DNA from 3 places in the Pseudonocardia sp. Ae150A_Ps1 genome. Region 3 is predicted to be linked to each of the others. Evidence: predicted binding sites of a transcription regulator. Region 3 holds the regulator's gene; each other region holds the start of a gene.
What was found. The regulator LexA, encoded in region 3, represses DNA repair genes until DNA is damaged. The targets are predictions, from matches to a motif close to CGAACACGTGTTCG.

Region 1 (10,212 bases), 800 kb from region 3:
GCGAGCCAGGAGGCGGACACTCGCACTGCTCAGAACTCCTCAGGTGGTGACGCAGGTGGTGGCGGGATCGCTCAGACGCCGAACGCGGTGGAGAAGCGGACGTCGCCCTCGACCATGTCGCGCATGTCGGGGATGCCGTTGCGGAACATCAGGGTCCGCTCGATGCCCATGCCGAACGCGAAGCCGGAGAACTCGTCAGGGTCGACGCCCGAGGCGCGCAGGACGTTCGGGTTGACCATCCCGCAGCCACCCCACTCGACCCAGCCCGCCCCGCCCTTCTTCTGCGGGAACCAGAGGTCCACCTCGGCGGACGGCTCGGTGAAGGGGAAGTACGACGGCCGCATCCGGGTACCGGCCTCCGGCCCGAAGACGGCGCGGGCGAACGCGTCGAGGGTGCCCTTGAGGTGCGCCATGGTGAGACCGCGGTCGACGGCGAGCCCCTCGACCTGGTGGAACACCGGCGTGTGCGTGGCGTCCAGCTCGTCGGTACGGAACGTGCGGCCCGGGCAGGCCACGTACACGGGGAGCTCCCGCTCGAGCAGGGTCCGGACCTGCACCGGCGAGGTGTGCGTGCGCAGCACCGTCCCCGAGTCCTGCCCGCGCGCCGGATCACCGAGGTAGAAGGTGTCCTGCATGGTGCGGGCGGGGTGGTCCTTGCCGAAGTTCAGCGCGTCGAAGTTCAGCCACGACGCCTCGACCTCGGGGCCCTCGGCGACCTCCCAGCCCATCGCGACGAAGATGTCGGCGATCCGCTCGGACAGCTGGGTGACGGGGTGCCGGGCGCCGCGGGGGCGCCGGTCCCACGGCAGGGTCACGTCGACGGCCTCGTCGCGCAGCACCCGCGCGTCGCGCTCGGTGACCAGCACGGCCCGGCGCTCGTCGAACGCGGCCTGTGCCTCCAGGCGGGCGGCGTTGACCCGCTTCCCGGCGTCGGCGCGCTCCGGGCCGGGCAGCTGCCCGAGCTCGCGGCGGGCCATCGGGATCGGGGCACGGTCGCCGAGGTGGGCCGGCTTCACGGCGGCCAGGTCGTCCAGGTCCGCGGCGGCGTCGAACGCCGCACGCGCCGCCTCCACGGCAGCCTTCAGCGCGTCCGGGTCCAGCGGGTTCGTACCGTCGTCACTCATGGTGCCCCGATCGTAGAGGTGCGCCCCGAACGGGTTTCGGAGCAGGTCAGTCCCGGGCGGACGGGGGCCGCGGGGCCGCCCCGGCCCGGGCGCCGACCGTCGCGTACAGGCAGATCGCTGCGGCCGTGGCCAGGTTCAGCGACTCGGCGCGGCCGTGGATCGGCACCCGCACCCGGTGGTCGGCGGCGGCGAAGACGTCGGGACCGGGACCGTGCGCCTCGCTGCCGAGGATCCAGGCGACCGGACCAGCCAGGATCGGCGCCGCCTCCGGGGCGTGCAGGTCGAGCTCACCGCGGCCGTCGGCGACCAGCGTGGTGAGCCCTGCGGACCGGCAGGCCGCGACGACGCCCTGGGCGTCCCGGTCACGCGCCAGCGGGAGGTGGAAGACACTGCCGGTGGAGGCGCGGACCGCCTTCCCGTTGTGCGGGTCGACGGTGTCCCCGGCGAGCAGGACCGCGTCGCAGCCGGCCGCGTCCGCCACCCGGACCACGGTCCCGACGTTGCCGGGATCGGAGATTCCGGCGCAGACGGTGACGAAGCCGGGACTGCCGGCGAGCGCCGTCGCGAGCGGTACGTCGAGCAGGTCGCAGACCGCGACCAGTCCCTGCGGGGTCACGGTCTCGGACAGGCCGGCCGCCGCCTGGTCGGTGACGGTCAGGACGCGTGCACCCCGCTCCCGCGCCGACTCGACCAGCTCGGGGTGTCGCTGCGCGGCCGCCGTGGTCACGAACACCTCGTGCACGGGGCAGGCGTCGAGGGCCTCACGGACCGCCTGCGCGCCCTCGACGAGAAAACGCCCGGCCCGATCGCGCCCCGGGCGTCGCAGCAGCTTGCGGGCGGCTGCGACGCGCGGGGTGCGCTCGGTACCGGGCGTCTCGGTACGGGTCACCTCAGGCCGCGGAGCCCTGCTCGGTCCCGGCCGGCAGGTTCTCCTTCGCGACCTTGACCAGCGCGGCGAACGCGGCCGGGTCGCTCACGGCGATCTCGGCGAGGTTCTTGCGGTCGACCTCGACACCGGCGGCCTTGAGGCCCTGGACGAACCGGTTGTACGTCATGTCGTTCGCGCGGGCCGCGGCGTTGATGCGGGTGATCCACAGCTGCCGGAAGTCGCCCTTGCGCTGGCGGCGGTCCCGGTAGGAGTAGGTCATGGAGTGGAGCATCTGCTCCTTGGCCTTGCGGTAGAGCCGCGAACGCTGTCCGCGGTATCCGGCGGCCGACTCCAGCGTGGTGCGACGCTTCTTCTGGGCGTTCACCGCGCGCTTCACGCGTGCCATGGTGTGTCTCCTGGGGGGTTTCGGCGCCGGCCGAGGGGGATGGACGGCGCCGGAAGTTCGTGGGGCGGAAAGTCAGCGACCGAGCAGCTTCTTGACGCGCTTCACGTCCGGCTTGGCCACGTCGACCGTGCCCGAGAGGTCACGCTTCTCCTTGCGGGACTTGACCTCCAGCCGGTGACGGAGGCCGGCCTGCTGACGCATCAGCTTGCCGCTGCCGGTGGTGCGGACCCGCTTCGCGGTCCCCTTGTGCGTCTTGTTCTTGGGCATGACGAATCCGTTCGGTGTCGGCCCCCGGCGGCCCGGGGGTCGTTTCGGGTACTGCGTCTCCTCCCACCCGCCGGGCGACCGGCGGGCGGGCCGGACTCACGCCTCGGCTTCCGCCGGGGCCTCGGTGCTGGCGGCGGCCGCGGACTTGCGCGGTGCCGGCTTCTTGGTCGGCGCCAGGACCATCGTCATGTTGCGGCCGTCCTGCTTCGGAGCGGCCTCGACGACGGCGATGTCCCCGATGTCCTCGGCAAGACGCTGCAACAGCCGGTAGCCCAGCTCGGGGCGGGACTGCTCGCGGCCACGGAACATGATCGTGACCTTGACCTTGTTGCCGCCCTCGAGGAAACGGCGGACGTGTCCGCGCTTCGTCTCGTAGTCGTGCTTGTCGATCTTCGGCCGGAGCTTCTGCTCCTTGATCACGGTGAGCTGCTGGTTGCGCCGGGACTCCCGGGCCTTCTGCGCGCTCTCGTACTTGAACTTGCCGTAGTCCATGAGCTTGCAGACCGGCGGGCGGGCCTGGCCGGCGACCTCGACGAGGTCGAGATCGGCGTCCTGGGCCAGCCGGAGGGCGTCCTCGATGCGCACGATCCCGACCTGCTCCCCGTTCGGGCCGACGAGGCGGACCTCGGGCACGCGGATGCGGTCGTTGATGCGGGGCTCTGTGCTGATGGGGTCTCCTGTGTGACTCGCTGTGTCGCTTCTACCTGGTGCGTCGGCGACGACAAGCGAAGACCCGTTGATCGGCCGGGTGGCACACGTACGCCACAGGGCCGGACCATGGACCCGGACGCCGCTACGATCACGGCGCGGGTGGGAGCGGGGCTCCACTTGACGCCCGGAACACACGAGTCAACGCGGCCCCGGGTGGTCGCATTCCCAGGCTAGCAGGCGCTGCCCAGATGCCCGAACCGGGCCCGCCGTCCGGTGCGTCGCGGGGACGTCGGACCGCCGTCCGCCGATCCGGTCCCCGGAGGGACGGGCACGCGGATCAGGACGCCGCGGTCGCCCGGCTGCGCCGCCGGGTCGCCGGGGCCGAGCCGTTCGAGCTCCCGCTCCCGGTGGCGCCGTTCGACGAGGCGTCGGCCGTACGGCTGCGGGCCGTGCGGCGACGACGTGGCGCCGGGCTGTCGTCCGGTGTCACCAGGTCGCGCAGGAACCGGCCCGTGTGGCTCGCCTGCTCGGCCGCCACCTGCTCGGGTGTCCCCTGTGCGACGACGGCGCCACCACCGGATCCGCCTTCCGGACCCATGTCGATGACCCAGTCCGACGTCTTGATGACGTCGAGATTGTGCTCGATCACGATCACCGTGTTGCCCTTGTCGGCGAGCCCCTGGATCACCGCGAGCAGCTTGCGGATGTCCTCGAAGTGCAGGCCCGTGGTCGGCTCGTCGAGGATGTAGACGGTCCGGCCGTTGCTGCGCTTCTGCAGCTCGGAGGCCAGCTTGACCCGCTGTGCCTCACCCCCGGACAGCGTGGGAGCGGGCTGCCCGAGCCGGACGTAGCCGAGGCCGACGTCGACCAGGGTCCGCAGGTAGCGGCTGATCGAGGTGATCGGCTCGAAGAACTCCGCGGCCTCCTCGATCGGCATGTCGAGCACGTCGGCCACGGTCTTGCCCTTGTAGTGCACCTCGAGCGTCTCCCGGTTGTACCGGGCGCCCTTGCAGACCTCGCACGGGACGTAGACGTCCGGGAGGAAGTTCATCTCGATCTTGATCGTGCCGTCGCCGGTGCACGCCTCGCAGCGGCCGCCCTTGACGTTGAAGGAGAACCGGCCCTCGGCATAGCCGCGCACCTTCGCCTCGGTGGTCGCGGCGAACAGCTTGCGGACCTTGTCCCAGACCCCGGTGTAGGTCGCCGGGTTGGAGCGCGGGGTCCGCCCGATCGGCGACTGGTCGACCCGCACCAGTTTGTCGACCTGGTCGACGCCCGTGATCCGGGTGTGCCGGCCCGGGACCTGCCGGGCGCCGTTGAGCTTGTTCGCCAGGACCGTGGCCAGGATGTCGTTGATCAGCGTGGACTTCCCGGAGCCGGAGACGCCGGTGATGGAGACGAGGCCACCGAGCGGGACGTCGACGTCGATCCCGCGCAGGTTGTGCTCCCGCGCGCCGACGACGGTCAGCTTCCGGTCGTGGTCCAGCTCGCGGCGCTGCGGCAGCGGGATCGTCTTCCGCCCGGACAGGTATGCCCCCGTCAGGGAGGTGTCGTGCGACTCCAGCTCCGCGACCGGCCCGGAGTGCACGATGTGCCCACCGTGCTCACCGGCCCCCGGGCCGATGTCCACCGCCCAGTCGCAGGCCCGGATGGTGTCCTCGTCGTGCTCGACGACGATCAGCGTGTTCCCGAGGTCCTTCAGCCGGGTCAGGGTGTCGATCAGCCGCCGGTTGTCGCGCTGGTGCAGGCCGATCGACGGCTCGTCGAGCACGTAGAGCACGCCGACCAGGCCGGAACCGATCTGGGTGGCCAGCCGGATGCGCTGCGCCTCGCCGCCGGACAGCGTGCCGGCGGCCCGGTCCAGCGACAGGTACTCCAGCCCGACGTCGAGCAGGAAGCCGAGCCTGGCCTGGATCTCCTTGAGCACCGCACCGGCGATCACGGTCTGGCGCTCGTCGAGCACCATGCCCTGCAGGAAGTGCGAGCACTCGGCGACCGACATGTTCGAGACCTGGGCGATCGACCGCTCCCCCAGGGCACGGTGCGGCATGGTGACCGAGAGGACCTCGGGCCGGAGCCGCGCGCCGCCGCAGGCCGGGCACGGGATGTCGCGCATGTAGCCCTCGTAGCGCTCGCGCTGCGACTCCGACTCGGTCTGCTCCAGGCGACGCTCGAGGAACGGCATGACGCCCTCGAAGTTCGCGTAGTACGACCGTTCCCGGCCGTACCGGTTGCGGTAGCGGACGTGGACCTGGTCGTCGCTCCCGTTCAGCACCGCCTTCTGCGCGGCGGCCGGCAGCTTGCGCCACGGGGTGTCCATCCGGAAACCGATGGCCGTCGACAACCCCGACAGCAGCCGGCCGAAGTACTCGGCGTTGTGCCCGGCGGACCAGGGCGCGATCGCGCCGTCGCCGAGCGACAGGTCCGGGTCGGGGACGACCAGCTCCGGGTCGACCTCCTTCTTGATGCCCAGGCCCGCGCAGGCCGGGCAGGCGCCGTAGGGCGAATTGAAGGAGAAGGTCCGGGGCTCGAGGTCGTCGACGGCGAGGGTGTGCCCGTTCGGGCAGGCCATCTTCTCGGAGAACCGGCGCTCGCGGCCGGCGTCGTCGTCGGGGAGGTCGACGAAGTCGAGCACGACGAGCCCGTCGGCCAGCCGCAGCGCCGTCTCCACCGAGTCGGTGAGCCGCTGCTTGGCGGTCGCCTTGACCGACAGCCGGTCGACGACGACGGAGATGTCGTGCTTCTCCTGCTTCTTCAGCTTCGGCGGGTCCGCGAGCTGGTGCACGGTGCCGTCGACGAGCACCCGGGAGTAGCCCTGCGACTGCAGGGTGGAGAACAGGTCGACGAACTCGCCCTTGCGGGTCCGGACGACCGGGGCGAGCACCTGGAAGCGGCTGCCCTGCTCCATCTCGAGGACCTGGTCCACGATCTGCTGCGGCGTCTGCTTCGCGATCCGCTCGCCGCACTGCGGGCAGTGCGGGATCCCGGCCCGCGCGTAGAGCAGGCGCAGGTAGTCGTGGATCTCGGTGATCGTGCCGACCGTCGACCGCGGGTTGCGGTTGGTCGACTTCTGGTCGATCGAGACCGCCGGCGAGAGGCCCTCGATGAAGTCGACGTCGGGCTTGTCCATCTGCCCGAGGAACTGGCGGGCGTAGGCCGACAGCGACTCGACGTACCGGCGCTGACCCTCGGCGAAGATCGTGTCGAACGCGAGGCTCGACTTGCCCGACCCGGACAGCCCGGTGAACACGATCATGCTGTCGCGGGGCAGGTCGATGTCGACGCCCTGCAGGTTGTGCTCGCGCGCGCCGCGCACGACCAGCTTCGGACCGCTCGGTACCGGCTGGGCGCCCGGTGACAGGGCGTCGCCGGCCGCGCGGCGGTCGGTGCTCTGGTCGCTCACGATGCGCGCCTCCTGGAACAGCGGGGTCGTCGGGCCGGACCCGGTTGTGACGTCCGCGGCGGTCGGGACATTCCCGTGGACCGGGCTCCGGCGACCGGTGCGGGCTGTCTCCACGTCCGGCTCCGATGCTAGGTCGGCCCACCGACAAGAACCCGTCGAGCCGGGCTCCGCCCGGTCCCTCCTCGGTGGACGCACCCCGGCACGCGCCGGTCGGTCCGCCGGGGACGATACTCGTACGCATGTTCGAGCCGTGAGCGGCCCCGCCGGTGCGACCGGCGGGTTCTCCCCACCGCGATCGTCGGGGGCGGCCGATACCCTCGCGCCGTGGACGTCCTGGAGAACTACACCGGTCACACCGACCCCGGTGGCGCGGCCATCCGCCGCGACCTGGAGAAGCTCAGCATCAGCAAGATCTCGGTGGGCGAGATGGACAACAACGCCTACCTCCTGGTCTGCAAGGAGAGCAGCGAGGCGCTGCTGATCGACGCGGCGGCGGAGCCGGCCCGGCTGGCCGACCTGATCGGCGCGACCGACGAGCGCCCCGACCTGCGTCACCTCGTCACCACGCACCGGCACGCCGACCACTGGCAGGCGCTGGGCGCGATCGCGGGCATGTTCGAGCCGCGGCTGATCGCCCACCCGCAGGACGCCCCGGAGCTGCCGGCCCCGATGGACGAGCTGGTCGAGGGCGGCGACACGATCGTCTTCGGCGCCGTGGAGCTCGAGGTGATCCACCTGCGCGGGCACACGCCGGGCTCGATCGCGCTGCTCTACCGGGGCGAGGACCGGCCGCACCTGTTCACCGGGGACAGCCTGTTCCCGGGCGGTCCGGGCAAGACCTGGTCGCCGGAGGACAACGCGCAGCTGCTCACCGATCTCGAGGGCCGCGTGTTCGACACCCTGCCGGACGACACCTGGTTCTACCCCGGCCACGGCGACGACTCGACGCTCGGCGAGCAGCGCCCGGGCCTGCCGGAGTGGAAGTCGCGCGGCTGGTGACGCAGGAGGGCCGCCCGGTCGTCGTCAGCGCGTCGCCGGTGCGCCCGGTCGTGACCGGGAGTACCGCCCGGGCGTGACGCCGAGCAGCCGGACGAACCGCCGGTGCAGGTGCGCCTGGTCGTGGAACCCGGCGGTGACGGCCGCCGTCGCCGGGGCCATGCCGTCCAGCAGGAGCCCACGGGCCCGTTCGACGCGGCGGGCGTCCAGGTAGCGGTGCGGGGGCAGCCCGAACCGCCGGGAGAACGCCCGCACCAGGTGACCGGGATGGGCGTGCAGCAGGCGGCCCGCCTCGTCGAGGGTGATCCCGTCCGCCGTGCGGGCGTCGAGGAGGTCGCGCAGCCGCCCGGCGAGGCCGTCGCCGGGCGGCCCCGGATCGGGCGTCCCGGCGGGGGCGAGGTGCCGGGCGAGCCGCTCGGTGACGAGTGCCAGCCGGCTCTCCGCGTGCAGGTCCGTCCCGGACGCGGTCAGCACCCGGTGCAGCTCGTCGAGGCGACGGCGCAGCACCGGGTCGCGCACCCCGGGGTGGTCGACGGCGGGCCCGATCCCGTGGTGCCCGAGCAGCCCGGGTTCGAGGTAGAGCACCCGCTTGCGGAAGCCCGCCCCGCTCGCTGCGCGGCCGTCGTGCGCGACGCCCGGGGGCAGCAGCGTCACCGGGGCCTCCTCGGTCCCGTGCGGCCGCCGGTCCAGGTCGTAGCGGACGGCACCGTCGTCGACGATCAGCAGCGTCCACGTCGCGTGCGCGTGCACCGGGTAGCGGTGCGTGCCGAACCGGGCGTGCAGGACCTCGGCGATCCCGGGGACCCGTTCCGGGCGCCAGGCGACGACGTCGTCCGGTGCCCGCTCCGCTCGGGACATGTGAGGAACGTACAAGACCCGCCGGGCCCGGCACCGGAGGATCGGCCGGGTGACCGCACCCGACACGACGACCGTCCCCGCCCCGGCCCCGGTCGAGCGCCCCGCGACGAAGATCGTGGTGGTGCTCCGCGACGATCTCGCCGGCTGGCAGGTCGCGAACGTGACCGCCTTCCTCTCCGCCGGCGTCGCCACCGCCGTCCCGGAACTGATCGGCGCCCCCTACGCCGACGCCGACGGCAACACCTACCTCCCCACGCTCGGCCTCCCGGTGATCGTCCGGGCGGCCGACGCCGCGACGCTCGGGACCTGCCGGGCCCGTGCCGTCACCCGCGGGCTGCCGGCCGCGATCTACACCTCGGCGATGTTCGGCACCGGCAACGACGACGACAACCGGGCCGTCGTCGCCGCCGACCGGGCCGAGGAGCTCGATCTCGTCGGTGTGGCCGTGCACGGGCCGCGGAACGCCGTCGACAAGATCGTCAAGGGGACGCGCGTCCATCCGTGATCCGCGCCGCCTCGTCCGTGACCGCCGCGCCGGGCGGGACGGGGACCCCGGCCGCCGCGAACAGCTCGGCCCAGCGTGCGGGGCCCAGCCGGTCGACGGCGTCGTCGGCCCCCGCCCAGGCCTGCCGGACCGCCGCGGGGAGGAGCTCGTCGTCCAGCAGGCCCGCGTCGTCCAGCTCGGCGAGCAGCAACGGAACCCGGTTCCCGCCGACGCGGGCGGCCGCCGCGTCCCACTCGGCGGCCGTGAGCGGGCGGTCGCGGTCGAGCAGCGCGTTCACGGTGATCTCGTAGAGGGCCTGGCTCACCCGGCCAGGATGCCGTGACGCGCGGGCCCCGTCGGCGACCGGGCCCGTCCGAGCGGCGTACGGGCTCCGGTCGTGCCGGCGGTACGTCCGTCGCTGTCGTTCACGCACGGTCATCGTTGCAGGACGACCGGCCGCCGTTACTGCTCCGAACGGACGCTGTGCGCGACCACGAGGTGCACTTACCGTGCCCGATCGATGAGCGCTCCCCACGCCGACGACCGTGCCCACGACCGAACCGAGGACCGCCGCAACGGCCATCCGGCCGCCGGTGTGCTCGACGGACCACCGTTGCCGCGTCCCCGTCCGGCACCGTCGCCCGGCGCCGGCGCCGGCGCCGATCGCCGCGCAGCCCCGGACGGAGCGGGCGTTCCCGGCGGCCCCGGTGAGGCGGGGACGCCGGACGGGCCGGGCGCCCTCGGGCAGGCCGGCTTCCCCGGGGTAGCCGGTGTCCCCGGCCCGCGCCGCGACGCCGGGCCGATCGCTCCACCGCGCCCACAGGTCCCGGGTCCGCGTGCACCCGGGACCGCCGGACCGGCCGGACACGGGCCCGCCACACCGGCGGGCCCGGCCCCCGGGGCGACCGAGCTGACCGGCCCCGTCCAGGGCCCGCCGACCGGCCCGCGCACTCCCCCCATGCCCTGGCCTGCGGTCCCGCCGCCCGGAGCGCCCGTGCCGCAGGTGTACCCCGGCGGCCGTCCGCAGCACGACCAGGACCGGCAGGCGGGCCGGTGGAACCCCCTCGTCGCCCTGCGTGCCGTCGACACCGAGCGGTTCACCGGGACGCTCCGGTCCGCCGTGCCGCACCGGACCGCCGCGGTCGCCGTCGGCGC
Region 2 (10,212 bases), 4.2 Mb from region 3:
GCGCGTCGGTGAGGCGCGACTCCAGCACGTCGGGGTCGTCGAGCTCGGGCCAGACCGGCGCGACCTCGGCGCGCCAGGCCTCCAGCATCTGCGCGGACACCGCGGCCGGCAGCGCGTAGCTGCTGGCGCACCCGGGGAACGGGATGCGGACGTACGCGGCGTCGAGCACGACGTCGCGGAAACAGCCCCACTCGAAGTCGACGAACCGCACGCCGCGCGAGGTGACCAGGTTGTTGTCCGGGCAGGTGTCGGACGGGCTGAACGCCCGGAACCCGGTGCCGCCGAGCAGCCGCACCCCACCGCGTGCCTCCAGCACCGCCGTGTCCCCGGCGGTGACGCCGAGCGCTTCGGCGAGCAGCTGCGGCAGCCGGGCCAGCGCGGCGCGGGCCTGGTCGGCGATCGGGTCGCGGTGCGCCTTCTCCCCCAGCCGGCGCAGCAACGCCCCGAAGTCGCCCTCGCGGCCCGCGGTGGCGGCCTGCATCCGCCCGAGGCCGCGGGCCCAGCCGAGCAGGCAGTTGCGGGCGGCCTCCCTGTCGGGCCCGAACAGCTTGTCGGCGAGGGTCATGCTGCGGCCGAGGTCCTCCAGGACGAGCAGCCGCTGCTCCGGGTCGTGCGCGATGATCGCCGGGCTGGGCCGGATCTCGGTCGGCAGCGCGGTGAACAGCTGGCACGAGGCGACCTCGTAGCGGAACGGGTCGGACGCGGCCTCCGCGTCGCCGTCGCCGGCCCGCGACGTGTACTGCTTGATCACGACGCTGCGGCGGTCGGAGAACGGGTTCTGCCCCATGCGTGCCCGGGCCACCACGGAGCGGCCGCTGCCACCGAGATCCTCCGGCTCGGAGAGCTCGACCTCGGACCCCGCCCGGCGGGACAGCAGCCGTGCGGCGCCGGCCACCGCCTCGACCGCGCCGGGGGTCGCCTGCGGATCGGTCATCGCCGGAAACCCTACCCTTCGGAGAGCGTGCGGTCTGCGCCCCGACGCCGGGACCGGTGCCGGGCGAGCAGCAGCACCACGGCCGCCGATCCGATCGCCCCGGCCAGGTTGAGACCGAGCTGCAGCACCGACAGCGCGGCCTCCACCCAGCGGCCCTCGATGGCCGCGACCGAGCCGTACGCGGCGGCGGGGACGGTCGTCACCGAGATGAACACGCCGACCAGCGCCGACGACCGCGCCGACGTCAGCGACAGCATCCCCGCGGCACCCGCGAGGACGGCCACGACCAGCGAGAACGGCCCGACCTCGTAGATGAAGTCCATCTGCTCGAGCCCGTCCAGCGACGCCGACGACAGCCAGCCGAACAGGTCGAACAGGACGGTCGCCAGTGCGGTGACGGCCATCGCGAACGGGAACCCGACCAGCAGCGCGGCCGCGCCCCGCCGGATCAGGTCGGCACGGCGCAGCACCAGCCCGACGGCCATCGCCGCCATCGGCCCGAACTCGGGGCCGAGGACCATCGCGCCGACGACCGTCACCGGGGAGTCGGTGACGGCGCCGACCGCGGCGAGCAGGCACGCGATCGTGAGGAACGTCAGGAAGGTGAGCGAGAGCCGGGACTCCTCGCCGGTCCGGTGGATCAGCTCGTCCCAGACGACGGCGTCCGCCCCGTCCCCGGGGGCGGCCTCCTCGGCGGCGTCGGCCCGGTCGGAGAGCACGGTGTCGAGCTGCTCGAGGGTGATCCCGCCGTCGTGGTCGACGCCGAGATCGGCGAGCCGGCCGAGGAGGTCGTCGGTGCACTCGCGCGCGACGTCGGCCTCGACCAGGTCGCCGGGCGGGCGCACCGCCGCCCCGGGGTGGACCACCAGGTGGGCCACCCCGGGTTCGGCGGTGAGGACCTCGCAGACCTCGGTGGTCCGCCCGGACGGGCAGACCACCCGCAGGTGCAGCACCTACGCGGCCGGGCCGGGCTTCTCCGGTGCGCCGCCGCCGGTCTCGGCCGGCCTGCCGGGCGCGGAGCCGCCGGGCGCCGGCTGGGCCGGCTTCGCGTCGACCCCGGCCTCCTTGCGCTGGGCGGCGGTGATCGGCGCCGGGGCCTGGGTCAACGGGTCGAAGCCGCCGCCGGTCTTCGGGAACGCGATGACCTCGCGGATGGAGTCGACCCCGGCGAGCAGCGCGGTGATCCGGTCCCAGCCGAACGCGATCCCGCCGTGCGGCGGCGGGCCGTAGGAGAAGGCGTCCAGCAGGAAGCCGAACTTCTCCTTGGCCTCGGCCTCGGACAGGCCCATGATCTCGAAGACGCGCTTCTGCACGTCGGCGTCGTGGATACGGATCGAGCCGCCGCCGATCTCGTTGCCGTTGCAGACGATGTCGTAGGCATAGGCCAGCGCCTCGCCCGGGCTCTGCTCGAAGGTGTCGATCCAGTCCGGGGTCGGCGAGGTGAAGGCGTGGTGCAGCGCGGTCCAGGCACCCCCGCCGACGGCGACGTCGTCGGTGTCCGCGGTGGACTCGAACAGCGGGGCGTCCACGATCCACACGAACGACCAGGCGGACTCGTCGATCGCGCCGACCCGCCGCGCGATCTCGCCGCGGGCGGCGCCGAGCAGGGCGCGGGCGTCGGACGGCGTCCCCGCCGCGAAGAAGATGCAGTCGCCGGGGTTCGCGCCGACGGCCGCGGCCAGGCCGGCCCGCTCGGTCTCGGACAGGTTCTTGACCACCGGGCCGCGCTCGTCGACCTGCCCGTCCTCGCCGATCAGCACGTAGGCCAGGCCGCGGGCACCGCGCTGCTTCGCCCACTCCTGCCAGCCGTCGAGCACCTTGCGCGGCTGCGAGGCGCCGCCCGGCATGACGACGGCGCCGACGTAGGGGTTCTGGAAGACCCGGAACCGGGTGTCCGCGAAGTACGACGTCAGCTCGGTCAGCTCGAAGCCGAACCGCAGGTCGGGCTTGTCCGAGCCGTAGCGGGACATCGCCTCGGCGTAGCTCATGCGCGGGATCGGCGCCGGGATGTCGTAGCCGACCAGCTTCCACAGCGCGACGAGCACCTTCTCAGCCAGCGCGATGACGTCGTCCTGCTCGACGAAGCTCATCTCGATGTCGAGCTGGGTGAACTCGGGCTGGCGGTCCGCGCGGAAGTCCTCGTCGCGGTAGCAGCGCGCGATCTGGTAGTAGCGCTCCAGGCCGCCGACCATGAGTAGCTGCTTGAACAGCTGCGGGCTCTGCGGCAGCGCGTACCAGGAACCGGGACGCAGCCGGGCCGGGACGACGAAGTCGCGGGCGCCCTCCGGGGTGGACCGGGTCAGGGTCGGCGTCTCGACCTCGATGAAGTCCTCGGCGGCGAGCACGTCGCGGGCGGCCTTGTTGACGTCGCTGCGCAGCTTCATCGCCGACGCCGGGCCGGAGCGGCGCAGGTCCAGGTAGCGGTGGGTCAGCCGGATCTCCTCGCCGACCCCGGTGTGCTCGTCGATCGGGAACGGCAGCGGCGCGGCCTCGGACATCACGGTCAGCCCGGTGACCGTGACCTCGATGTCGCCGGTGGGCAGCTCGGAGTTCTCGTTGCCCTCGGGGCGCCGGACGACCTCGCCGACGACCTGCACGCAGAACTCCGACCGCAGCCGGTGGGCCCGCTCGGCCATCTCGCCCTCGCGGAACACGACCTGCGCGGAACCGGACCGGTCCCGGAGGTCGATGAAGATCACGCCGCCGTGATCGCGGCGGCGGGCCACCCATCCGGCGAGGGTCACGGTCTGGCCGGCGTTCTCGGCACGCAGCGTGCCGACAGGGTGGGTTCGCATCACGGCGGACAAGGCTATCCGCCGCCCCCGACCGGCCCGTCACCAGGCTTGCCGTCGGGTCACAGCAGGCTGAGTTGCTCGTCACGAGGCTCCCGTGGCGGGGGTGCGGCCGGTTCCTGACGGGTCCACCCGGGGTCGCCCGGATCGGCCTCCGGACCGTCCAGGCCGTGCCGTGCCAGCAGTGGCGCGGCGCGGCTCCGGAGGGCGGCGCGGTACTCGCGGTCGGCCGTCGCCCCCCGGCGGTAGAGCTTCTCGTAACGGGGCAGCAGGGCCGGGTACTCGCGGCCCAGCCACTGCAGGAACCACTCGCGGGTCCCGGGCCGCAGGTGCAGCGCGAGCACGGTGGCCCGGCGGGCACCGGCCGCGGCGATCTCCCCGAGCAGCGCGTCGAGCGCCTCGGCCGAGTCCGTGAGCCACGGCAGGACGGGCGCGACCATCACCCCGCACGGCAGGCCCGCCTCCGTGATCCGCCGGACCAGGTCGAGCCGGGCCCGCGGGCTCGGCGTCCCCGGTTCCAGGCGCGCCTGCAGCTCCCGGTCGAGCAACGCGACCGAGACCCCGGTACCGACCCGGACGTCCCGGTTCGCCGCGGCCAGGTCCGGCAGGTCCCGGGTCAGCACGGTGCCCTTGGTCAGGATCGAGAACGGTGTGCCGGACCGGGCGAGCGCCCCGATCACCCCGGGCATCAGCCGGTAGCGGCCCTCGGCCCGCTGGTACGGGTCGGTGTTGGTGCCCATCGCGACGTGCTCCCGCCGCCACGACGGCCGCGCCAGCTCACGCTCCAGCACCCGGGCGGCGTTCACCTTCACCACGATCTGGGAGTCGAAGTCCGCGCCCGCGTCGAGGTCGAGGTAGGTGTGGGTGTTGCGAGCGAAGCAGTTGTGGCTGACGACCCCGGCCGCGACGAAGTCACCCGTGCCGGTGGTGATGTCGTACATCGGGACCACCCGGCCGGTGTCGTGAACACCGGTGACCTGCGGGGCCCCCTCCGGCGGCTCCTCGACGAGTGCACCGGTGACGTCGCGGACCCGCGCGACGGCCGGGTCCGCGACCGCGACCAGCCGCAGCTGCTCCGCCGCGCCGCCGAGGACCCGCAACGCGCGCGCACCCGGCCGCCCGGACGGTTCGGACGCCACCCGGAACCCGAGCCGGCGCACCGCCCCGACCGTGGCCCGGGTGAGCTGCTCGTCGCCCGGGACGATCCGCAGCACCCCCGCCGAGACCTGGCCGCAGGCGTCGAGCACACCGCCGACGAATCCCGCCGACCAACCCGGCCCGGGGTGCTCCGGCCACACCGTGGGCGACGGCCGCTGCGCCACGGCCGGGGCCGCCGACGGTGCGGCGGCCCGTGCCGGTTCGCCGATCAGGCCGATCAGGTGGTGGGCGCGGGCGACCGCCTCCAGCTCCACCCACGCCGACGGGAACGCCTCGGCCGTCACCCGGGACCGGACCGCGTCGGCCCGGACCAGACCGCAGAGGTAGCCCTCGTCGTAGCCGGGCGGCCGGGCGCCGCGGGGCATCGCCGCCGCGCCGGGCCCCACCAGCGCGGAGCCGGGCCGCAGGTGCGGACGGTCCGCCGAGGCCCGGCACCGCCCCGGGCGCACGTGGGCCCAGCCCTCGCCGGTCAGGAAGCGGTGCTCGGCCGAGGTGACCAGCACCGTGCCGTCGGTCAGGGACACCCGCTGGGCGCGGCGCCGGGTGGACCAGTGCGCGAGCACCGGGGTGCGGACGAACCGGCGGCGGCCCCGCCCGTCGGACGTGGTGCCGACCACCTCGTCGCCCGGGCGGAGCTCCCCGATCGGGCGGGACCGGCCGTCGGCCGTCAGCACCGGGGTGTCGCCCGCGAGGCAATAGGTGCACGCGTGGGAGCAGCCGCGGTACGGGTTCACCGTCCACCCGAACGGCACCGGCGAGGACGACGCCACCCGGTTCAGCACCGACCGCGCCTCCACCTCGTGGAACACCGTCCCCGCGAACTCCGGCGTACGCACCGTGCGCAGCAACCCGCGCATCCCCGGCAGCGCCGCGTCCGCGCCGATCCCGTCGATTCCCACCTGCTGCCCGTTCCACCGCACGAGAGTCATTCGAACACAAGTTCGAATGCCGGGCAACCGGTCGTCGCCCGGCGGCCGCCTCCGGGCGAGGACCGGTCGGCGGTGCGGTGATCGCTTGCGAGGATGCGGACGTGCATCCCGACGATCCCGGCCCGCGGCACCCGTACCCCGGGGAACCGCGGGGCGGGCGGCCGTCCGGCAGGCGGCGCCGTCCCGAGCCCGGCGACGGCCACGGGCACGGTGTCCCCCGGCCCCGTGCGACACCGCCCGTGCCGGGGCGTCCCGGTCCCGGTGGCCCGCCGCCGGAGCGGGCCGGTCGTCGTCCCGACGCGCCGTGGGCCCCGGGAACGGAGGGCGCCGGGCAGGAGCACGGCGGCGGGTACGCCACCGGGCCGGTGCCCGCCGGCGCCCCGACCGGCACCGGGCGCCGTGCGGCGCGACGCCGGGCCGAGGAGGACCACGCCGGCACCGGACACGGACACGGACACGGCGCCCCCTCCCCCGCAGGCCGACGGGTGCGGAACCTCCTCGTCGCGCTGCTCGTCCCCTGCGCCCTCGCGACCCTCACCGGTCTCGTCCTGCTGTGGCCGGGACCGGTCCCGGCACCCGAGCTGCCGCCGACCGAGCAGGTGCACGGCGACGTGCAGTCCGTCCAGGTCGCGGACTGCTCCCCCGGCTCGGGCGACGGGGCCTGCACCGGCGTCACCGTCCGGATGACCGACGGCCCCCGCGCCGGGCGGGACCTCGTGCAGCTCGTCCCGACCGAGCCGTCCAGCCCGCGGTTCGCCGTCGGCGACCCGGTGACGATGGCCTGGTCCGGCGGGAACCCGGACGAGGCGGGCTCGTACCAGCTCAACGACTTCCAGCGCGGGCCCGCGCTGGGCTGGCTGGCGGCGGCGTTCGCGGTGGCCGTCGTGCTGCTGGGGCGGCTGCGCGGGTTCGCCGCCCTGGTGGGCCTGCTGCTCAGCTTCGCCGTGCTGCTGTGGTTCGTCCTGCCGGCGATCCTGTCGGGCGGGTCACCGCTCGCGGTGGCCGTCACCGGGTCGTGCCTGATCATGTTCGTGGTGCTGTACCTGACCCACGGGTTCAGCGCCCGTACGTCGTGCGCGGTACTGGGGACGCTCGCGTCGCTGGCCCTGATCGGCGTGCTCGGCTACGCCTTCACCGCGGCCACCCGGCTCACCGGGCTGGACGACACGACGGCCAACCTGATCGGGACGCTCGGCCCCGGCGTCCCGATCGACCCGCGCGGCCTGGTCCTGGCCGGGCTCGTGATCGGCGCGCTCGGTGCGCTCGACGACGTGACGGTCACCCAGGCGTCGGCGGTCTGGGAGCTCGGTGCGGCGAACCCGCGGCTCGGGCCCCGCGAGCTGTTCGCCGCCGGGATGCGGATCGGCCGCGACCACGTGGCGTCGGCGGTGAACACCCTCGTGCTGGCCTACGCCGGCGCCGCGCTGCCGTTGCTGCTGCTGTTCTCGGTGGCGGCCGGCGGCGTGACGGAGGTCCTGACCAGCCAGGACGTCGCGACCGAGATCGTCCGGACGCTGGTCGGAAGCATCGGGCTGGTCGCCGCGGTGCCGGTGACGACCGGTCTCGCGGCGCTCGTCGCCGCCCGTCGCTGACTCAGGCGGGCCGGCGGGCCACCAGGTGCGCCTCGCCACCGCCCTCGTGGTGGGCGACGACCTCCAGCTCGCCGAACGCCGCCGGCAGCTCGCCGGGGGCGGCCCGGTACTGCCCGCCGGTGTCGCCGACCTCGGAGAGCACGGTGACCACCAGCAGCCCGCCGGGCGCGACGGCCGCGGCGAGCGCCGGGTAGAGCGCGGGGGCCCGGAACCGCTGGCAGACGACGACGTCGTACACGTCGTCGTCGGCGGGGAACCCGTGGTCGAGGTCCGCCTGGACCCAGCGGACCCGCCCGGGCGGCTGCTCGGCCGCGACGAGCGCCGCCCCGGCCGCGAGCCCCGCCGGCGAGACGTCCACCGCGACGACGTCGAGCCCCTGCGCGGCGAGCCACGCGGCGACGATCCCGCGGCCGCAGGCGACGTCGAGCGCCCGGCCGGTGGCCGGCAGCAGCCCGGTGTGCGGCCGCAGCGCGTCCGGTGGCTGCGGGGTGCCGACGCCGGCCGCGCGGTGCCGGGCGTCCCACCGCTCCTGGTCGTCGACGGCCACGGTCAGCTCGCGAGGGCCGTGACGACGGCTCCGGTGACGGCGTCGAGCGGGACGTCCTGCTGCTCGCCGGAGGCGAGGTCCTTGAGCCCGACGGTGCCGTTCTCGAGGTCGCGGTCGCCCAGGACCAGCGCGAACCGGGCGCCGGAGCGGTCCGCCGACTTCATCGCGCCCTTGAGGCCGCGACCGCCGTAGGAGAGGTCGACCCGCACCCCGCGGGCCCGCAGCTCCGCCGCGACGACGACGAGCCTGCGCTTCGCGGCGTCGCCCAGCGGCACCCCGAACACCTCGGCCCGGGCGGTCGTCCACGGCTGCACGCCCTCGGCCGCGCAGGCCATCAGCGTCCGGTCGACGCCGATGCCGAACCCGACGCCGGACAGCTCCGGCCCGCCGAGGGTGGCCATCAGGCCGTCGTACCGGCCGCCGCCGCCGATCCCGGACTGAGCGCCGAGGCCGTCGTGGACGAACTCGAAGGTCGTCTTCGTGTAGTAGTCCAGGCCGCGCACCATTCGCGGGTTCGCCGTGTAGGCGACGCCGAGGTCGTCGAGGTGCGCGAGGACCTGCGCGTGGTGCTCGGCCGAGGCGTCGGACAGGTGGTCCATCAGCAGCGGGGCCCCCGCCATCGCCGCGCGCACCTCGGGACGCTTGTCGTCGAGCACCCGCAGCGGGTTGATCGCGGCCCGCTCGCGAGTCGCCTCGTCGAGGTCCAGGCCGGACAGGAACTCCTGCAGCCGCTCGCGGTAGGCGGGACGGCACTCGGCGTCGCCGAGCGAGGTGAGCTCCAACCGGTAGCCGGTCAGGCCGAGCGCCTTGAAGCCCTCGTCGGCGACCGCGATGACCTCGGCGTCGAGCGCCGGGTCGTCGACGCCGATCGCCTCGATCCCGACCTGCTGCAGCTGCCGGTACCGGCCGGCCTGCGGGCGCTCGTAGCGGAAGAACGGCCCGGCGTAACGCAGCTTGACCGGCAGCCCCTGCTTGTCGAGGTTGTGCTCGATCACCGACCGGACGACGCCTGCGGTGCCCTCCGGGCGCAGCGTCACCGACCGCTCGCCGCGGTCGGCGAAGGTGTACATCTCCTTGGAGACGACGTCGGTGGACTCCCCCACCCCGCGGGCGTACAGCCCGGTGTCCTCGAACACCGGGAGCTCGATGTAGCCGTACCCCGCCCGGGCGGCAGCCGCGGCGAGGGTGTCCCGGACATGGACGAAGCCCGCCGAATCCGTCGGAAGGTACTCCGGGATGCCCTTCGGCGCGGCGAACGGCTCGGGCTTGCGTGCCCGGGGCCCGTCCGCCCGCTGCTCGGTGGCGGTCACTGCAGGTCCACGTCCTCTCGTGCTGTCGTCCGGAAGCCCCTCCAGCCTAGGACCGCCGTCTCTCAGAATCCCTCTCAGGTCGCCCCGCTACCCTCCGTCGGAACGAATGATCAAGCAGGGAGTGGCGGAGCGTGGCGACGAACGAGCAGCGCCGGGAGGCGGCGAAGCGGAAGCTCGCTGCCCAGCAGGCCCACCGGGCCGAGCGGGCGGAGAAGCGGAAGCGGACGACGACGATCGCCGCCGTCGCGACGGTACTGGTCGTCGCGCTGGCCGCCGGGGGCGTCTACGCGCTGACCGCGGCGTGGGGCGGACCCGAGGAGGCCGCGCCGCCCGCCCAGGCGCAGGGTGACGGGCCGGACACCTCCGGCCTGCCCACGGTGCCGCTGCCGCAGCGGCCCACCGCGCTGCCCGCGTCGGTCGACTGCGCCTACCCGGCGTCGCCGGAGCCCGCCTCGAAGCCGGCCATCCCGCCCCCGGGCGGTCAGGTCTCCGCGGAGGGGCAGGTCCCCACGACGCTGCAGACCAGCGCGGGGACCATCGACCTCACCCTGGACCGGGCACTCGCGCCGTGCACCGTGAACAGCTTCGCGAACCTGGCGCAGCAGGGCTACTTCGACGGCACGTCGTGCCACCGGCTGACGACCAGCCCGGGCCTGCAGGTGCTGCAGTGCGGCGACCCGACCGGGCGCGGCAGCGGCGGCCCCGGCTACTCGTTCGCCGACGAGGTCTTCCCCGAGCTCACCTACGGCCGCGGGCTGCTCGCGATGGCCAACGCGGGCCCGGACACCAACGGCAGCCAGTTCTTCATGATCTACGGCGACGCCCAGCTCCCGCCGAACTACACCGTGTTCGGGTCCATCGGCCCGCAGGGGCTGTCGACCCTCGACACGGTCGCGAAGGGCGGCGAGTCGGTCGGGTCCGGTGACGGCACGCCGAACGTCCCGGTGGAG
Region 3 (10,212 bases):
GCCCTGCTCACCCGGCTGTGGGTGCTGGCCTGGCTCGCCGCCTTCGGCTGCGGCATCTCGTCGGTGAACGGTGTCTGGGCGATCTGGTCGCAGCAGACCGGCGCCGCGGGCGGGCCCGGGTTCGGGCTGGTGCTGGGCGTGATCGCGGTCGTGCTGCTGACCTTCGTGTGGGCGGGCGCGGCGCTGGCGCGTTCCTGAACGGCCGGCGCGGCCCCGGACGGGGCCGCGCACGGACCGGCGGGACCTACAGCTCGTTGACCGACTGCTCGGCCGCGTCCAGCCACTCCCGCCACTGGGCCGCCTGGGCACGGGCCTGCTCGGCCCGCCTGCGGTCACCGGACGCCTCGGCCTTCTCGGCCTGCGCCTCGAACTGCTCGACCCGGGACCGGAACTGCTCGACGCGGGCCTGGGCCTCCGGGTCGGTCCGGCGCCACTGTGCGTCGGCGGCCTCGGCGACCTTCTCCTCGATCCCGCGCAGCCGCCCCTCGAGGGTGCGGATCTCGTCGCGCGGGACCTTGCCGATGTCCTCCCAGCGTTCCTGGACGTCGCGCAGCGCGGCCCGGGCGGCGTCCGGGTTCGAGAGGTCGATCTTCTCGGCCTCGGCGAGCAGCACCCGCTTCGCGTCGGCGTTCTCCGCGAACTCGGCGTCGCGGGCGGAGAAGTGCTCGTTGCGGCGGGCGAAGAACCGGTCCTGCGCACCGCGGAACCGCGACCACAGCGCGTCGTCGGCCTCCCGGTGCGCCCGGCCCGCGGCCTTCCACTCGGTCATCAGGTCCCGGTAGGCGGCCGCGGTCGACGACCACTCGTCGGACTCGGCGAGGGCCTCGGCCTGCTCGGCGAGCTCCTCCTTGCGGCCCTTGGCGACGACCCGCTGCCGGTCCAGGTCGGCGAAGTGCGAGCCGCGCCGCCGGTTGAACGCCTCCCGCGCCTTCGAGTACCGCTTCCACAGCTGCTCGTCGTGCTTGCGGTCGACGCCCTTGATCGTGCGCCACTCGTCGAGGATCGCCTTGAACCGGTCACCCGCCTGCTTCCACTGGGTGGACTCCTCGGCGAGCTTCTCCGCCTCGACGATCAGCGCCTCCTTGCGGGCGACGGCGTCGTGCCGGGCCCGGTCACGCTCCTCGCGCGCGGCGTGGACGCCCTCCTCGGCGCGGCCGACGAGCTCGTCGAGCCGGGTCCGCAGCGCCGCCACGTCACCGACGACGGCCGGTTCCTCCAGCCCCGCGATCAGCGTGCGCAGCGCGGTGAGCGACGCCTTCGGGTCGCCGCCACCGGCGATCCGGGCGGCCAGCACCTCGGTCTCGGTGACGAGCGCGTCGAACCGGCGGGCGAAGTGCTCCAGCCCCTCCGCGGGCGGTCCGGCCTGGTACGAGCCGACCACCCGCTCGCCGTCGGGGCCGAGCAGGGTGATGGTGCCGTCGTCGTCGGCGCGGCCCCAGCGGCCCGGGTCGGCGACCGCCGACGGGACCGGGGACGGGTGCGCGGCCGGCGGTACCGGTGCGGCGTTCTGCGCCACCGGTCCGGGCTTCGCGCCGGGCGGCGGCCCGGGACGCGGGCCGGGGCGCGGCCCCGGCTTCGGGACCGAACCGGGGTTCGGCGGGCGTGCTCCGGGCGTGGCGGCGTTGGTCTCGGGCACCGGTGTCCTCCTCGTTCGGCCCACCGGATCACCGGCGGGCGCCCCGTCCGGATGTCCGTCCGGGGCCGTGCGCGCACCGGGCTCCTCGCCGTGGCCAGGAGCCGGGATGGAGATTCAAGCAGGTCCACCACCTCCGGGGGAACCGCCGAGGCCCCGGCCGGGGACCGTGCGCGCCTCGAACGGGCGTCCGATGTCGGCGAACCGCACGGTCCGGACGCGTCGCGGTGGCGTTCCGCCGGGGCTCCGGGCGAGGGGCGCCCACGCTGGCTACGCTCGGGCGCCGTGCCCGCCGCGATCGCCGTCCTGCCCCAGCCGCCGCTGCTCGTCCCCGACCTGAGCGGGGACGCCGCCGTCGAGACCGAGGCGCTGCGCGAGGCCGTCGGCGCGGTCGTGACGGGACTCGCCGCGGCCGCCGCGGACTGGATCGTCGTCGGCGCGGACCAGGGCGGTCGCCGCACCGTCGCCCCCGGCACCCGGGGCACGTTCGCCGGGTACGGCCACGACGTCCCGGTCGCCCTCCCCGGCCCGGATGGCGCCGACGAGGGCGCCGAGCTGCCGCTGCCGCTGCTGGTCGCGGCGTGGGCGGCGGCCGGTGCGGGCGTGCGGTCGGCGCGCGGCGAGCTGGTCGCGCCGGACGCCCCGCCGGCGGACTGCCGGGCGCTCGGTGCGGCACTGGCCGCTGAGGACGCGGGCCTGCTCGTCGTGGGGGACGGCGCCGCCCGGCACTCCACGACGGCCCCCGGCGGGTTCGACGAGCGCGCCGAGGCGTTCGACGCCGTCGTCGCCGCGGCCCTCGACGACGCGTCGCCCGGCGCGCTCGCCGGGCTCGACCCGTCCGCCGCGGCGGAGCTGTGGGCGGCGGGCCGCGCCCCCTGGCAGGTCCTCGCCGGCGCCGCGTCCGGGCGGGACTGGCGGGCCGCGCACCGGCACACCTCGATGCCCTACGGCGTCGCCTACCACGTCGCGCTGTGGGAACCGGCGTGACGGCCGGCGGTGACGGCGGGCCGGGGCTGGTCGCCGTCGTCGGGCCGACGGCGACCGGCAAGTCCGACCTCGGCCTGGAGATCGCGCTCGCGCTCGGCGGCGAGGTCGTCAACGTCGATGCGATGCAGCTCTACCGCGGCCTCGACATCGGCACCGCGAAGCTCCCCGTCCCCGAGCGCCGCGGCGTGCCGCACCACCTGCTCGACGTCCTCGACGTGCGGGAGACCGCCTCGGTCGCCGCCTACCAGCGCGAGGCGCGCGCCGTGATCGAGCGCCTGCGGACCTGCGGCCGCACCCCGGTGCTGGTCGGCGGGTCCGGGCTCTACGTCCAGGCGGTCCTCGACGAGCTGGAGTTCCCCGGGACCGATCCGGGGCTGCGTGCCGAGCTGGAGGCGGAGCTGGAGCGGGACGGGCCGGGGGCGCTGCACCGCAGGCTCGCCGACGTCGATCCCGCGGCGGCCGCCGAGGTGCTGCCGTCGAACGGGCGGCGGATCGTCCGCGCGCTGGAGGTGATCGCGCTGACCGGCGGCCCGTTCCGGGCGACGCTGCCCACCACCGGCGAGCCGCGCTACGGCGCCGTGCTGCTCGGCGTCGACCGCGACGTCGCCGAGCTCGACGAGCGGGTCGCGCTCCGGGTGGACCGGATGCTCGGCGACGGCCTGGTCGAGGAGACCCGCGGCCTGCTGCCGCACGGGCTGGCCGAGGGCCGGACCGCGTCCCGGGCACTGGGGTACCGGCAGGTGATCGAGGCACTCGAACGGGATCCCGACGCCCCCGACCTCGCCGCGGTCCGCGAGGAGACCGTCCGTGCCACCCGCCGGTTCGTGCGGCGGCAGCGGTCCTGGTTCCGCCGCGACAAGCGGATCCACTGGCTCGACGGCGCGGCCCCGGACCTGGTCGCGGACGCGCGGTCGGTGCTCGCTCGTACCCTGGTGGCATGAGCGGCGGGATCGAGTTCACCAAGGGCCACGGCACCCGGAACGACTTCGTCGTGCTGCCCGATCCCGACGCCGCGCTCGACCTGACCCCGGAACGGGTCGCGGCGCTCTGCGACCGCCACGGCGGCATCGGCGCCGACGGCGTCCTGCGCGTCGTGCGCTGGGCGAAGCTGGCCGGGGACGAGTCGGTGCCCGAGCCGGTCCCCGGCGTCGAGTGGTTCATGGACTACCGCAACGCCGACGGCTCGGTCGCCGAGATGTGCGGCAACGGGGTGCGGGTGTTCGCCCGCTACCTGCACGAGCGCGGCTGGGCGCCCGGCGGAGGCCCCGTCGGCACCCGGGCCGGGGTGCGGACCGCGACGCTGTCCGGCGACACCGTGTCGGTCGACATGGGCCCGGTCGCGATCGGTCCGGCCTCGGTCGCGACGACCGGTGGCGCCCGGTTCGACGGCATCGCCCTCGACGTCGGCAACCCGCACCTGGCCTGCGTCACCGCCACCGACCCGGACGCGCTGGACCTCACCCGGGCACCGGCCGTCGACCCGCAGGTGTTCCCGCGTGGCGTCAACGTCGAGTTCGTGACCCCGCTGGACGGCCCGGCCGACGGCGGGCGCGTCCGGATGCGGGTGCACGAGCGGGGCGTGGGGGAGACCCTGGCGTGCGGCACCGGGACCGTCGCGGCCGTCGTCGCCGCGCTGCGCGCCGCCGGGCACCCGGCCGGTGACGTGCACGTCGACACCCCCGGCGGCCGGCTCCGGGTGACCGTCGGGGCGGGCGACGACGCGGCCACCGGCACGACGGTGCTGCACGGCCCCGCCGTCCTGCTCGCGACCGGCGAGATCGACCGCTCCTGGTGGGACCGGCCCGCCTGACCGGCGCGAATCCGGGCGGACACACGCCCGCCGACGTGGAACACTGGACGGCACGATGACTGAAGCCCACACCGCCGCCGTGCCGTCCACGTCCGCAGGGTCCGCCGTCCCGTCGGCGGGCGAGCTGGACCTCGAGGAGCGCTCGTCGCTCCGCCGGATCCACGGCCTCTCCACCGAGCTCACCGACATCACCGAGGTCGAGTACCGGCGGCTCCAGCTCGAACGGGTCGTGCTGGTCGGGGTGTGGACCGAGGGCAGCGCCGAGCAGGCCGATGCCTCGCTCGCCGAGCTCGCCCGCCTCGCCGAGACCGCGGGGTCCGAGGTCCTCGACGGACTCGTGCAGCGCCGCTCGACACCGGATCCGGCGACCTTCATCGGCTCCGGCAAGGTCGACGAGCTGTCCACGGTGGTCCGCGCGACCGGCGCCGACACCGTGATCTGCGACGGCGAGCTCTCACCCGGCCAGCTCCGCCAGCTGGAGGAGCGGCTCAAGGTCAAGGTGATCGACCGGACCGCGCTGATCCTCGACATCTTCGCCCAGCACGCCCGCTCCCGGGACGGCAAGGCGCAGGTCGAGCTGGCCCAGCTGTCCTACCTGCTCCCGCGCCTGCGCGGCTGGGGTGAGGCGCTGTCCCGTCAGGTCGGTGGCCGGGCCGCAGGCGGTGTCGGCATCGGTGGCCGTGGCCCGGGTGAGACGAAGATCGAGCTGGACCGCCGCCGGATCCGGGCGCGCATGTCGAAGCTGCGCCGCGAGATCGGGGCGATGCGCCAGGTCCGCGAGACCCAGCGCGGGAACCGTACCCGCAACGAGGTCCCGTCGGTCGCGATCGTCGGCTACACCAACGCCGGAAAGTCCAGCCTCCTCAACCAGCTGACCGACGCCGGGGTCCTGGTCCAGGACTCGCTGTTCGCGACGCTGGACCCGACGACGCGCCGCTCCGAGACGCCCGACGGCCGCGCCTACACCCTCACCGACACGGTCGGGTTCGTGCGGCACCTGCCGCACCAGCTCGTCGAGGCGTTCCGCTCGACGCTGGAGGAGGCGGCCCGGGCGGACCTGCTGGTGCACGTCGTCGACGGCTCCGACCCGCTGCCCGACGACCAGATCGCCGCGGTCCGGCAGGTCCTCGTGGAGATCGGCGAGGAGCAGGGCGGCACCATGCCGCGGGAGCTCCTGGTGATCAACAAGGTCGACGCCGCCGGTGACCTCGCACTGGCCCGGCTGCGGCACGCCCAGCCGGAGGCGGTGTTCGTCTCCGCGCACGACGGCAGCGGCATCGGGAAGCTCCGCGACCGGATCGCGGAGCTGCTCCCGCGCCCCGAGTACGAGGTCGACCTGCTGCTGCCCTACACCGAGGGTGCGCTCGTGGCCCGGCTCCACGACGAGGGCGAGGTCCTCGCCGAGGAGCACACCGGTGAGGGCACCCGGGTCCGCGCCCGGGTCGGTCCGGAGCTCGGCACCGCGGTGCTCCCGTACGCCGTCGGCGGGACCGCGACGGTGCCCGCGGACACCGATCCTGCGGGCACCGACCTGCCCGCGACGGCGGCAGGGCACTGAGCCCGAGGGGGCCCCGCACGTCCTGGCCCTGCATGTCCCGGCCCCGGCGGAGCAGGCTCCGTGTGGGGCCGGTCGCCGTCGCGCTCGGGATCGTCCTCGGCATCAGCGGTGCCGGAGCCGGCGGGGTGACGGCGGCGCACGCCGCGCCGGACGAGGTCCCGGGGGCCCCGCCACGGACCGGGGCCGCACCCGGGCCGGCAGCGCCGCGTCCGGTCTGCACGGCCGAGGACCCGCGGGCCGCCGAGCTCTCCGGGCTGGTCGCCGAGGGCCCACCGGGAGCGGGCCCGGTGCGGTACCGGGCGATCGTCGACGGCGGCGGAACCGGCGAGGTCCTCACGCTCGACCCGGTGACCTGCGCGGTCACCGAGATCCGGGACACCGGTGTCCGGGTCACCGACGTCGAGGACCTCGGTGCGACACCCGACGGGACCCTCTGGCTCGCCGACATCGGCGACAACCGCGGCGACCGCGGCACGGTGCGCCTGGTCGAGCTGCCGGTGTCCGGGCCCGCGCGGGCGCACGACCTCGTCTACCCGGACGGGCCGCGCGACGCCGAGGCGATCCTCCTCGCCGACGACGGGACCCCGCTGATCGTCGCGAAGACCACGGGGGCGGCCGGGGTGTACCGGCCCGCCGGCCCGCTCGACGGCGGCGCCGCACCGGTCACGCTGGACCGGGTCGGCGAGGTGGTCCTCCCGTACTCCGCCACGTCCGGCGGCCCGCTCGGCGCCACCGGGACCCGGACGGTCACCGGGGGAGCGGTCGGCCCTCCCGGCGCCGACGGCGGCCGGGTCGCCGCGCTGCGGACCTACACCGACGCGTGGGTGTTCCCGCTGCGCCCGCCACCGGACGGCCGGGTCTCCGCGGACGCGCTCGTCGAGGCCCTGCGCGCAGCGCCGCTGCCGGTGCCGCTGCCGGACGAGGCCCAGGGGGAGGCGGTGGCCCTCGACGGCCGCGGGACGCTGCACTCCGGCTCGGAGGCCCGCGGGCTCTCGCCGGCGGGCGTCCGGGCCGTGCCCGGCGTGGCGACGGCCGCGACCGCCGCGGCGGCCCCCGTGGTCGCGCAACCGGCGGAGGTGCCCCGCACCGGGTCGTTCCCGCCGTGGCTGCCCGCCGTCGCCGGGGCCGGGGTGCTCGGGGTGCTGCTGCTGGCCGGGATCGGCGCGATGGTCCTGCACGGCCGCCGGCGGAGCTGATCCGCCGACGGCCCGGTCCCGCGCCTCAGAGCCGGCGCATGACCGCGACGACCCGGCCCAGGATCGACGCGTCGTCCCCCGGGATCGGGTCGTACGCCTCGTTCGCCGGCATCAGCCAGATGTGCCCATCCTTGCGGCGGAACGTCTTCACCGTCGCCTCGCCGTCGATCATCGCGGCCACGACCTCGCCCTGCTCGGCGACCGGCTGCTGCCGGACGACGACCCAGTCCCCGTCGGTGATCGCGGCGTCGACCATCGAGTCGCCCTTGACGTTGAGCAGGAACAACGTGCCCTCGCCGACGATCTCCCGCGGGAGCGGGAACACGTCCTGCACGGCCTGCTCGGCGAGGATCGGCCCGCCCGCTGCGATGTCACCGAGCAGCGGCACGAAGGCCGGTGCCGGGCGCTCGGACCGGACCGCCTCGGTGTCCGCGTCGGTGCCGTCGCCCGCCGCGGCCTGCTCCGGGCTCCGGACGTCGACCGCCCGGGTCCGGTTCGGGTCCCGGCGGAGGAAGCCCTTCCGCTCCAGGGTCCGCAGCTGGTGGTGCACCGAGGAGGTGGAGGTCAGCCCCACCGCGTCCCCGATCTCGCGCACGCTCGGCGGGTACCCGTACCGGTCCACCCAGTCCCGGATCACCGACAGGACCTTCCGCTGCCGCGGGGTCAGCCCACGGGTGTCGGCCGGGGGCTCGGGGAACTCCCGGACGTCCGCGGATCCCGGCCCGGCGGGCGCACCGCCTCCGGACTCGTCCGCTGCCATCGCATTCGCCTCCTCGAGGATCTACCGGCACGAACACTAGCCAAGTCCGGGCCGTCCGCCAAACATGCGTTCGAAGTTCGCGCCGGGCGTGTCGTGGATTCCGTCGGACCCCGGTGGTAGAACAGCGCACAGGCGTTCGATCGAACATCGATTCGACGACTTCGGTCCGGCGCCCGTACAGCGCCGGAGACCGGGAGGGGTGGAGATCGTGAGCGCGACGACGGAGGTGCGGGTGGTCCCCGGCGGTGTCCGCCCGCCGGTCACCGCGGAGCTGGTTCGGACGGCGCCGCTCGCGGTGCCGCCGCCGTGTGGGACGACGGTCCGGGTGTTCTCCGCGACGCCTGCGGCGGTCAGGATGCCGCCGGGTGCGCGCTCGGCGGGGTCGGCGGGTGCGCCCTCCGTGCTGCACCGGGCGGTCGCCGCCGTGGGCGTGCTGGTCGCCTCCGCCACGGCGGTCGTCGGGCTGGGCCTGCTGGCCGAGGTCGCCACCGCCGGCGTCGTCCCGGTCGCTCCGGCGGCCGTGTCCACGGGTCGCTGACCCGCCGGCGTCGGCGGGCCCGCGGGCGCCGGCCGGCGGCCCCCCGTTTCTGTCGGGGGGCCGGTGCTACACAGCTCGTACACTCGTTCGACCGGGCTGGGGGAAGGGCCGGTCGGGGGTGAGCAGGGCGCGCGGCCGGGTGTGGCCGGGCGCCGACGGCGACCGCCCCGCCCCGGGTGGGGCGGTCCGCGAGGAGCAGGAGGAGCCATGCGAGAGCTCGACGTGCGTGACGTGGCGCGGGGGACCCGCGAGACGGCGCGGGGAACGCGCTCCGCCGGACCGCGTGAGCGCAGGCGCCCGGTCCGGCCGGTCTGCGCGGGCGGGGGCCGCTCCACGGCGGCGCTGCGCGACGCCGACCCCGTCGAGGACCGGGCGGTGCCGGTGGCCGAGGGCGTCCGCCGGCCGTCGGCGGCCGAGCGTGCCGCGCTCCGCTGGGCCGGCATCGAGCGGGCCGAGGGCGGCCACGACCGTCCGGAGCGCGCCGGGCGCCGCACCGTCCACGGTGTGCCGGTCGTCCCGGGCGCGGCACCGGCGTGGCGGACGACGGGGGTCCCCGGGCGTGACCGGCGGCCGGTGGCGGCGGGCCCGTCGTCCGTGCCCGCGCCGCGTACGGTTCGTCCGCTGCACCGCCGGTGCGTCGCCCCGGCGCGTCGCCGGACGCGGCAGGCGCAGGCGCACTCGCGGGGCTCCCGGCTGCTGGCCGGGGTGGCGGTCGCGCTGTGCGCGGCGACCGTCGTCGTGGTGCTCGGGCTGCTGGGTGACGCGGCCGCCGGGTGGAACGCCGGCGGCGCGACGGCCCCCGCGAGCCCGGCGGGGCCGGTCGTGACGGCGGCGACCGGACGCTGACCGGTGGCCGCCGGGCGCGACACACTGGCGTGTCGCGGAACCGGGTGGTCGTCCGGCGCGGTCGTTCCGGGGCGACGGACGGCGGGCGGTGCCGGCGTGCACGACCTGATCAGGGCGTATGCATCCGTTCATGATCGGTTGCTGTCGGCGGGGACCGGGAGCCGGTGTGCGAGGCTTCGGGTCCCGATCGGGCGAAGCTCGGCGCCGCGCCGCCCCTGGGATGGCGCACCCCTAGATGTAGGGGTTACATTGGTGTCGTTCTCCCACGGGTTGGGGAACAGGTCATCGCGGAGAGTCTCCGGTAGGTCGCGGGAGAAAGAGGGTGGGTACGTCGTGCGTTGCCCCTTCTGCCGCCACCCGGACTCGCGGGTGATCGATTCCCGGACCGCCGACGACGGGACGTGTACCCGCCGTCGCCGGTCCTGCACCGCGTGCGGTCGCCGGTTCACCACGGTCGAGGAGACCGTGCTCGCCGTCGTCAAGCGCAGCGGGGTGAGCGAGCCCTTCAGCCGCCAGAAGGTGGTCGGAGGGGTTCGGCGGGCGTGTCAGGGCCGGCCGGTCGACGAGGACGACCTGCAGCAGCTCGCCCACAGGGTCGAGGAGACGGTGCGTGCCCGCGGGGCGGCCGAGATTCCCAGCCACGAGGTGGGGCTGGCGATCCTCGGACCGTTGCGCGATCTCGACGAGGTCGCGTACCTGCGGTTCGCGAGCGTCTACCGGTCCTTCTCCTCCATCGAGGACTTCGAGAAGGAGATCGCCGATCTGCGTACGGCGGCTGCCGGGGAAGCAGCCGACGACGCGGCCGGCAACCGGGACGGCTGAACCGGGCGACCGATCGGACCGGTGCGGGCACCAGGGGGCGCGCACACCGGCACCGCGGGAGC

Region 1: a site for LexA is predicted at 6,952-6,965, ahead of uvrA (excinuclease ABC subunit UvrA). Genes of this name have one in related genera too.
Region 2: a site for LexA is predicted at 5,815-5,828, ahead of Ae150APs1_RS32615 (intein-containing Rv2578c family radical SAM protein). Genes of this name have one in related genera too.

What each region holds. Positions count from the first base shown of each region.
Region 1 is NZ_MCIJ01000001.1:6,111,075-6,121,286, reverse strand. Features, by position in the region: gene pheT (phenylalanine--tRNA ligase subunit beta) at 1-26, opposite strand, end outside; gene pheS (phenylalanine--tRNA ligase subunit alpha) at 72-1,124, opposite strand; gene Ae150APs1_RS28820 (RNA methyltransferase) at 1,171-2,013, opposite strand; gene rplT (50S ribosomal protein L20) at 2,015-2,398, opposite strand; gene rpmI (50S ribosomal protein L35) at 2,471-2,665, opposite strand; gene infC (translation initiation factor IF-3) at 2,762-3,334, opposite strand; gene uvrA (excinuclease ABC subunit UvrA) at 3,654-6,677, opposite strand; gene Ae150APs1_RS28795 (MBL fold metallo-hydrolase) at 7,044-7,718, shown strand; gene Ae150APs1_RS28790 (AraC family transcriptional regulator) at 7,743-8,573, opposite strand; gene Ae150APs1_RS28785 (DUF2000 domain-containing protein) at 8,623-9,078, shown strand; gene Ae150APs1_RS32340 (hypothetical protein) at 9,053-9,382, opposite strand; gene Ae150APs1_RS32335 (hypothetical protein) at 10,052-10,212, shown strand, end outside.
Region 2 is NZ_MCIJ01000001.1:1,065,131-1,075,342, forward strand. Features, by position in the region: gene Ae150APs1_RS04615 (hypothetical protein) at 1-934, opposite strand, end outside; gene Ae150APs1_RS04620 (DUF389 domain-containing protein) at 946-1,887, opposite strand; gene aspS (aspartate--tRNA ligase) at 1,888-3,732, opposite strand; gene Ae150APs1_RS32615 (intein-containing Rv2578c family radical SAM protein) at 3,789-5,813, opposite strand; gene Ae150APs1_RS04635 (YibE/F family protein) at 5,915-7,405, shown strand; gene Ae150APs1_RS04640 (class I SAM-dependent methyltransferase) at 7,407-7,952, opposite strand; gene hisS (histidine--tRNA ligase) at 7,955-9,262, opposite strand; gene Ae150APs1_RS34175 (peptidylprolyl isomerase) at 9,394-10,212, shown strand, end outside.
Region 3 is NZ_MCIJ01000001.1:5,313,020-5,323,231, forward strand. Features, by position in the region: gene Ae150APs1_RS25015 (hypothetical protein) at 1-198, shown strand, start outside; gene Ae150APs1_RS25020 (DUF349 domain-containing protein) at 245-1,516, opposite strand; gene Ae150APs1_RS25025 (hypothetical protein) at 1,919-2,620, shown strand; gene miaA (tRNA (adenosine(37)-N6)-dimethylallyltransferase MiaA) at 2,617-3,561, shown strand; gene dapF (diaminopimelate epimerase) at 3,558-4,430, shown strand; gene hflX (GTPase HflX) at 4,486-5,988, shown strand; gene Ae150APs1_RS25045 (hypothetical protein) at 6,021-7,184, shown strand; gene lexA (transcriptional repressor LexA) at 7,210-7,944, opposite strand; gene Ae150APs1_RS25055 (hypothetical protein) at 8,153-8,482, shown strand; gene Ae150APs1_RS25060 (hypothetical protein) at 8,690-9,328, shown strand; gene nrdR (transcriptional regulator NrdR) at 9,662-10,150, shown strand.